2 regions of the Geobacillus lituanicus genome follow, and region 1 is predicted to be linked to the other one. Evidence: riboswitches for the same ligand, from Rfam matches in the RefSeq annotation. Region 1 holds a riboswitch; the other holds the start of a gene.
The links. A riboswitch is a leader RNA that binds a small molecule or an ion and turns the genes downstream of it on or off. The one in region 1 is predicted to bind S-adenosylmethionine.
Positions count from the first base shown of each region.

Region 2: another riboswitch for S-adenosylmethionine. It lies ahead of ACR1UW_RS05180 (bifunctional homocysteine S-methyltransferase/methylenetetrahydrofolate reductase); the one in region 1 lies ahead of ACR1UW_RS15985 (methionine ABC transporter ATP-binding protein).

Region 1 is NZ_CP194773.1:3,115,740-3,119,935, forward strand. Features, by position in the region: gene ACR1UW_RS15975 (MetQ/NlpA family ABC transporter substrate-binding protein) at 1-47, opposite strand, end outside; gene ACR1UW_RS15980 (methionine ABC transporter permease) at 62-730, opposite strand; gene ACR1UW_RS15985 (methionine ABC transporter ATP-binding protein) at 720-1,748, opposite strand; SAM riboswitch class I at 1,841-1,950, opposite strand; gene ACR1UW_RS15990 (sterol-binding protein) at 2,024-2,368, opposite strand; gene ACR1UW_RS15995 (thioredoxin family protein) at 2,522-2,836, opposite strand; gene ACR1UW_RS16000 (toprim domain-containing protein) at 2,833-3,192, opposite strand; gene ACR1UW_RS16005 (YusG family protein) at 3,269-3,505, opposite strand; gene gcvH (glycine cleavage system protein GcvH) at 3,580-3,963, opposite strand; gene ACR1UW_RS16015 (arsenate reductase family protein) at 4,057-4,196, opposite strand, start outside.
Region 2 is NZ_CP194773.1:1,029,767-1,033,962, forward strand. Features, by position in the region: gene metH (methionine synthase) at 1-488, opposite strand, end outside; gene ACR1UW_RS05180 (bifunctional homocysteine S-methyltransferase/methylenetetrahydrofolate reductase) at 481-2,328, opposite strand; SAM riboswitch class I at 2,398-2,500, opposite strand; gene ACR1UW_RS05185 (hypothetical protein) at 2,569-2,721, opposite strand; gene ACR1UW_RS05190 (ABC transporter ATP-binding protein) at 2,782-3,840, shown strand; gene ACR1UW_RS05195 (ABC transporter permease) at 3,837-4,196, shown strand, end outside.

The sequences.
Region 1 (4,196 bases):
GCGAAGACAAGAACAGCAGCGAACAGGGCGCCGAGCCATTTTTTCATCGTTTTCTTCCTCCTTATCGTTTATCAATTTTGGAAGTGACAACGTCACCGATCAACTGAATGACAAAGACAATGACGAGCACCAACACGGTCGCGACAAACGTCACATCGTTATGGCTGCGCTGGAATCCTTCCAAATACGCCAAGTTCCCAAGCCCGCCGGCGCCGATGGCTCCAGCCATCGCCGTATAGCTGACGAGCGACACGGCCGTCACCGTAATGCCGGAGACGAGCGCCGGCAACGATTCCGGCAGCAGCACTTTCCAAATGATCGTCCACGTTGAGGCGCCCATCGCTTGGGCTGCTTCGATGACGCCTTTATCAATTTCGCGAAGGGCAATCTCCACCATGCGGGCGTAAAACGGCGCGGCCCCAATGACCAAAGCCGGCAGCGCCGCATTGGCGCCAAGCATCGTCCCAACAAGCCAGGTGGTAAACGGAATGAGCAAAATGATCAAAATAATAAACGGAATCGAGCGGAAAATGTTCACAAACGCCGCAATCACTGTATTGACAAACCGGTTTTCCCATAGGTTGCCCTTCGCTGTCAAAAATAGAAGCAAGCCAAGAACGATTCCGAGGACGAAAGTGGCCGCCACCGCCACTCCCGTCATATACAGCGTCTCGACCGTCGCCGCCCACATTGTCTCCCATTGGACGTTCGGCAGGAGGTTAGCGAGCATCGTGAATCACCTCCACCGCCACCTGCTGGCTTTGAATGTAGTCAAGCGCCCGGGCAATTTCATCCGCCGCCCCATCGATGTGCACAAACAGCACCCCATAAGCGCCTTGATGGGTTTGCGAAATTTTCCCTTGCAAAATATTCATATCGACGGCAAATTGCCGCACGACCTGGCTGATGAGCGGCTGGCCGGCCGCCGCGCCGACAAACGTCAGCTGCGCGATCAGCCCGCTCGGATATTGGCCAAACAAATGGGAAATCGCCTCTTCCGTCTCTTCCGGCTCGACGAGCTGCTTGACGAACCGCTTCGTGATCGGCTGCTGCGGGTTGCGGAACACGTGCAGCACGTCGCCCTGCTCAACGATTTTGCCGTTTTCCATCACGGCGACGCGGTCGCAAATTTTGCGGATGACGTGCATCTCATGGGTGATGAGCACGATCGTCAGCCCGAGCCGCTTGTTGATGTCGACAAGCAGGTCCAAAATCGCATCGGTCGTCTGCGGGTCGAGCGCCGATGTCGCCTCGTCGCAAAGCAGCACTTTCGGGTTGTTGGCGAGCGCCCGGGCAATGCCGACACGCTGCTTTTGCCCGCCGCTCAACTGCGACGGATACGCCTCTTCCCGCCCCGTGAGCCCGACGAGCTCGATCAATTCATCGACCCGTTTTTGCCGCTCCGCTTTCGGAACACCCGCAATCTCGAGCGGAAACGCAATGTTTTCCCGCACTGTGCGCGACCAAAGCAAGTTGAAATGTTGGAAAATCATCCCGATCTCTTGACGCGCCTTGCGCAGCTCCCGCCCTTTGATGCGCCCCATGTCGCGGCCGGCGACGATCACCTTGCCGCCCGTCGGCTTCTCGAGCCCATTGAGCAAGCGGATGAGCGTACTTTTCCCCGCGCCGCTGTAGCCGATAATGCCGAAAATTTCCCCTTCGCGAATCTCAAGCGACACATTGTCGACGGCCGTGACCGAGCCGTTAGCCGCTTGATAGATTTTTGTCACATGTTCGAGTGTAATCATCGTTTCACCTTCCTTCCTCCCCAAGGCGGCGGAGCGCAAAAAGAAAACCTTTCTGCCCGCAGAGAACAGAAAGGTATGATGCACCATTCCGTCTCTTATCTCTCAAAGCAGGCCGCTTTGTGTGAATTGGCACCTTTTCAGCGCAGGCGCTGACGGTTGCCGGGCTTCATTGGGCACATCCCTCCACCTCTCTTGATAAGAGCGCAACAATCGCCTATTCGATTGATTACAGCTGTGATTGTATCACCTTGTGTCGAACATTGTCAATAAAAATTTCACCCAACATGCCGATACGGCTTGGCCAAATGGAGGAGCGACTCAAGCAGCAACAGATGGCGAAAGCTTCCCGATACATGCACTTCGCGCAGCCGGACGAGCTGCTGCAGCTTCAGCTCGCCGCCTAAAAGCGAGCAGAGCGCTTTTTTGGAGCCGCGCACCGTCAAGACGTTCCGTTCATCGGGTTCCCTTCCGGCGGCCGGCTCCTTGCCGAGCGCCACCATGGCGGTCTCTTCCTCGCTTTCAAAGCGGACATACAGCTGCTCATCCGGCAAAATCGGCAACAAATGGCGCAACGTTTGCATCCGTTCCATAAACTGCCCTACCAACTCGCGCATTTCCATTGAGCATCCTCCCCCCATCTCCTTTGTCCTTTTATTTCCATGCCGAGGGGGGAGAATCCTTTACAAAAATCTCGACAGCCGCCGTGGCGAACCAACGCCGTTTTTGTCATTTCCCAAGAAATGTGTCAAACGGCGTCAAAAAACGGCGGATCGTCAGCGCGGCAAACGGGCGCGGATCGCTTCGTACAAATAAGGGACCGAATGGAACGCATACCATTTGCCGATGATCTCTCCGCCGGCGAAAAGAAGCAGGCACGGAACGCTTTCAATTTTCCACGCCGCCGCCTGCTCGGGGATGTAGTTGATGTCCGTTTCGCAAAACGGTATGTCCGGAAACAATTGTTCTAGGACAACAAGCATGCGCCTCGCCAACTGGCACGTGCCGCACAGCGGGGTATACAGCGAAAGAGCCAGAAGCGGCTCCCCTTCCACCATTCGCTTAATATCGTTTCGACCGATTGTGTTCACTCGCCTCTTCCTCTCATGAACGATTCGATACGGACGTCAAAATGGGCGCGCAGCAGCACATGCGCCAAATGCCAGATCGGAGCGGCCGCCACTTCGCGATACGCCCGGTCAATGTAAATATGCCCCGCTTCCGGAAACGCGCGGCGGAACTGCCGGCGCAATTTTTCCCCCGCCTCGTCGGCATCGGCGAGCACGTACACATCCCGCCCTTCGAGTTCATCGGCCAGCTCCTCGAGGCGCGCATCGCTGATCGTGCCGTTCGTGCAAATGATGACAACCGGCTCGTTCAGCACGGCCGCCACTTTTTCCTTATCTGACCGCCCTTCCACAATAATCACTTTTTCCGCTTGTCGCATGTCCGACCCACCTAACGTGAATGAGGATACAATATTGTATGGCAACAGAAAAGCAACGGCCATCCGCCGTTGCTTCCTAACACCAGCCCGCCTCCCCGTCGCAGTCGACATATTTTTGATCCGGTTCAACGGTAGCGGTGACCTGCTTGTAAATTCTTCCATTTTGTTCGCTATACCCGTTTTTCCACGCGACGGCCGCCGGAAGCGGAAGGCGGCCGATGAGCTCGCCTTCCTCGTACAGCTCGATCGTGCGGCCGTTCCATTTGCCGGTGACCCGGTCCGTGACATCCAGTTGCTTCGTTTGCAGCACCATTGCGAGCACCCCTTTTTTCATCAAATTCCGGTATGTATAGGGTGCCCGGCTCGAAGCGAACTTTGCAGGAACGTTTATCCTTCGTTGATCATCGCTTCGTATTGTTCGGCCGTCAACAAGTTGTCCACTTCGCTCAAGTCTTTCGGCTCGATGACGATCATCCATGCTTTTTCATACGGCGATTCGTTCACATATTCCGGATTGTCGTTCAACGCTTCGTTCACTTCGACGACCGTGCCGCTGATCGGCGCATACAATTCCGAGACGGTTTTCACCGACTCAACGCTGCCGAACGGCTCGTTCGCCGTCAGTTCCGCGCCGACTTCCGGCAGCTCGACGAAGACGATGTCGCCCAGCTCCGATTGGGCGAAATCGGTGATGCCGATGCGCACTTTGTCCCCTTCGACGCGCACCCACTCATGCTCTTTCGAATAACGGAGTTCTTTTGGCGTGTTCATCAAATCCCTCCAGTGCGGCAAGTTGTGTTCTTTTTCATCATAACCGATTTTTCGCCAAAACTCACTGAATTCATTTCATTTTGGCCAAATTTTTTATGTTTCCGTCGAAACGCGCCCGGCGAAAAACGACTCGTAGTCTTGTTCGCGGAATCCGACCACGACCCGCTCGCCGTCCGTTAAAATCGGCCGCTTGACGAGCATGCCGTCCAAGGCGAGCCACGTGAGCATCTCGT
Region 2 (4,196 bases), 1.1 Mb from region 1:
GTCTCCAGCAACAGAAGATCGACGCCGCCCAACAGCAGCCCGCGCGCTTGTTCTTCATAGGCGGCGACGAGTTCCTCAAAGGTCGCGCCGCCTGTCACCGACAACGTCTTCGTCGTCGGCCCCATCGACCCGGCGACAAAGCGCGGCCAGTCCGGGGTGGAGAACGCCTCCGCCGCTTGTTTGGCGAGCTTGGCCGCTTCGATGTTCAGCTCAAGCGCCAAATGACCGAGGTTGTATTCATCGAGCACAATGCGCGTCGCCCCGAACGTGTTCGTTTCGATGATGTCAGCGCCCGCTTCCAAATACGCTTCGTGAATGCGGCGGATGACAGGCGGGGCGGTGAGGGTCAAATATTCGTTGCACCCTTCATACGCCTCGCCGCCAAAATCGGCGGCTGATAGGTTGGCGCTTTGGATCATCGTCCCCATCGCGCCGTCAATGACGAGAATTTTTCGCTGCAGCTGCTGTTCTAAGGTGATGTTAGCCATGAACAACCTTCCTTTCTTTGGCGGCCGCTTCTTTTTCATGGATGTAGCGGACGAGCTCGACTGTCATGTCATAGCGCAAAAACGGCGTGATCAAATAAATGCCGTTAAACAAATCAAACGCCGCGTCAATGAGCGATTTGGCGATGGCAATTCCTTCGCGCGCCGCTTCTACTGGGTCGCTGCCGCAGGCGGCCATGCGGGCGCGAATCTCGTCCGACAGAGTGATCCCCGGCACTTCATGGTGCAAAAACTCGGCGTTGCGCGCGCTCACAAGCGGCATAATGCCGATGTAGATCGGCGTGGCGAGATGTTTCGTTGTTTCGTATATTTGCACGATTTTTTCTTCCGAGTAAACCGGCTGGGTCAAGAAATAGTGGGCGCCGCATTGAATTTTTTTCTCCATTCGCTCAACCGCTTTATCCAAATGGCGGACGTTCGGATTGAAGGCCGCACCGATCGAGAAGTTCGTTTTTTGCCCAAGCGGTTTGCCCGAGTACGATAATCCCTCGTTGAATTGGCTGATCAGGCGGATGAGATCGAATGACGACACATCATACACGGACGTCGCTCCCGGGAAATCGCCGATTTTCGACGGGTCGCCGGTAATAGCGAGCACGTCGGTGATGCCGAGCGTATGCAAGCCCATCAAATGCGACTGCAGGCCGATCAAGTTGCGGTCGCGGCACGTAATATGCACGAGCGGGCGGACGCCGAGCCGCTCTTTCACGATAGTGGCGACGGCGGCGTTGCTGATGCGCGGCGTGGCAAGTGAGTTGTCAGCTAACGTCAGTGCGTCGATGCCAGCGTCATGGAGCGCTTTCGCCCCAGCGAGAAACTTGTCAATGCCGAGTTGCTTCGGCGGATCGAGTTCGACAATGACCGAGCGGCGCGTGCGGGCGAGCTCGGGAAGCGGAGTCGGCGCGGGCCGATCGGCTTGCACCGATACAGATGCCGTGCGCCGCTTCACCGTTTTTTCCGTCACCGGCGTCCGGTCGGCGAGCGCCTTTGCCATTGCCTCAATATGTTTCGGCGTCGTGCCGCAGCACCCGCCGATCAAGCGCACCCCTTGATCGCGGAACGCTTTGGCCGCCTCTTCAAAATATTCCGCGTTCGTTTCATAGACAAGCCGGCCGTCGCGGTAATCCGGGAGGCTCGCGTTCGGATACGCCGACAAAAATGCGCGATTGGGCAGGGGCACTTCCTCAAGCGACTGAATCATATAGTGCGGACCAAGCCGGCAGTTGAGCCCGACAACATCGGCCCCGAGCGCCTCCAGGCGGCTAAGGGCGTCCGCGAGCGGCGTGCCGTCTTGCAAAACGCCGACTTCATGGAGCGACACATGGGCGATAATCGGCAAGTCCGTCTCTTTGCGCGCGATGGCAAGCACCGTCTCCAACTCTTCCAAATCGTAATACGTCTCCAGCAGCACACCATCAACCCCTTCGGCAAGCAGCACAAACAGCTGCTCGCGAAACGTCCGTTTCACTTCTTCGAGCGTGACGACGCTTTTGTTTAACGTGCGCAGCCCTCCGATCGTTCCGAGCACGTACGCCCCCCCATTGGCTGCTTGCTTCGCCAGTCTTACAGCGGCGCGATTGATCGTCGGCACCTCGTCTTGCAAGCCGTAGCGCGCGAGTTTCACATAGTTGGCGCCGTATGTATTCGTCTGAATGACATCGGCGCCCGCCGCGATATACGCTTCATGAATATGAATGATTTCGTCTGGATTCGATAGATTCAATTCTTCAAAACAACGGTCGACGCCATGCGAATATAACAGCGTCCCCATCGCTCCGTCGGCGATGAGAATGCGTTGTTTCAACTCATCGAGCAGCCCCACGTTTGATTCCCCCATTTCGTTGTAGTAAAAGAAAAAAGCCTTCTAAGAAGAAGACTTTTCGTTCGCTTCTTCTTATCTTCCAGGCTGTTGCCTGTCTGGATTTAGCACCTTGGCCGCGGGCCAGGTTGCTGAGGGTTCACCGGGCCAGTCCCTCCCCCTCTCTTGATAAGAATGTCCGTATGCGGTTGTTTATTTCGTCTTGACTATTACTATATAATTTAATGTATTTTTTGAAATTATTCAATACGGTGAAGCAAGGAAATTTGAAAAAACGATCAATGAGACAGCGGCTTTCCGCATTGCGGGCAAAATTGGAAGCTGTTCTGCGGAATAGTCAGCCGCTTTTTGTTTTTTAGTCGCCGACATGGCGGAAAGCATATTTTTCCGTTGCACTTTCTACTCTCCTATGTTCTAATTAGGAATAGTGAACATCAAGAAGATGGGGGGCTGAAAGTGAACGGAGAAATCATCCGCTTCGAGCGAGTGACGAAGGAATACGACGGCGCAGCCGTACTGGATGATGTCAGTTTTGCGATGGAGCGCGGGAAGTTTTATACGCTGCTTGGCCCGTCAGGGTGCGGGAAGACGACGATTTTGCGGCTGATTGCCGGGTTTATCGAACCGACGGAAGGAACGATTTATTTCCACGGGAAGCCGATTCAAAACGTCCCGCCGAACAAACGGCAAGTCAACACTGTTTTTCAAGACTATGCGTTGTTCCCTCACCTCGATGCGTTTGAAAACGTGGCATTTGGCTTGCGCGTGAAAAAGATGAAAGAAGCGGACATCCGCCAAAAAGTGAGCGAAGCGCTCCGGTTTGTCAACTTGGAAGGCTATGAGCGCCGCCGCATTCAAGAGATGTCCGGCGGCCAACGCCAGCGCGTCGCGATTGCGCGGGCGATTGTGAATGAGCCAGAAGTGTTGCTCTTGGATGAGCCGCTATCGGCCTTGGATTTGAAGCTGCGCACGGAAATGCAGTATGAACTTCGCGAACTGCAGCGCCGCTTAGGGATTACGTTCATTTTTGTCACGCATGATCAAGAAGAAGCGTTGGCGATGTCCGATTACATTTTTGTTCTGAATAAAGGAAAAATTCAGCAGTTTGGGACGCCGAAAGACATTTACGACGAGCCTGTCAATCGATTCGTCGCCGATTTCATTGGCGAATCGAACATTTTGTCAGGGCGCATGATCGACGATTTCCTCGTCGAATTTGCCGGCAAACAGTTTGCGTGTGTTGACCGCGGCTTCGCGCCAAACGAACCGGTCGATGTCGTCATCCGCCCGGAAGATTTGGAGCTCGCGGCGCCGGAAGACGGGCAGATCGTCATCCGCGTCGATTCGCTCTTATTCCGCGGTGTCCATTATGAAATTTGCGGCTATGACGAAAACGGAAACGAATGGCTTGTCCATTCGACGAAAAAGGCCGAAGTCGGGGAAACGGTCGGCCTTCGTTTTGAACCGGAAGCGATTCACGTCATGCGACTCGAAAAGGAGGATGAGGACGCATGACGGAACGGGCGTGGCGGAACTGGTATTTAATCCCTTATGGCATTTGGCTTGTGCTGTTTGTCGTGGCCCCGATTGTCTTTTTGGTGTATGAATCGTTTTTGGATCTTGACGGCCATTGGACGTTGTCCAACTACAAATCCGTGTGGACGCCCATTTATTTGAAAATGATGGCGTATTCGTTTTGGTATGCGTTTTTAATCACGCTTGTGTCGCTGCTCATCGGCTATCCGACCGCCTATTGGCTGACGAAGACGCGGCACAAGCAGCTATGGCTGTTGTTGCTTATTTTGCCGATGTGGGTGAATTTGCTGCTGAAGGTGTATGCGTTTTTAGGGCTGTTCGGCACGTACGGGCTG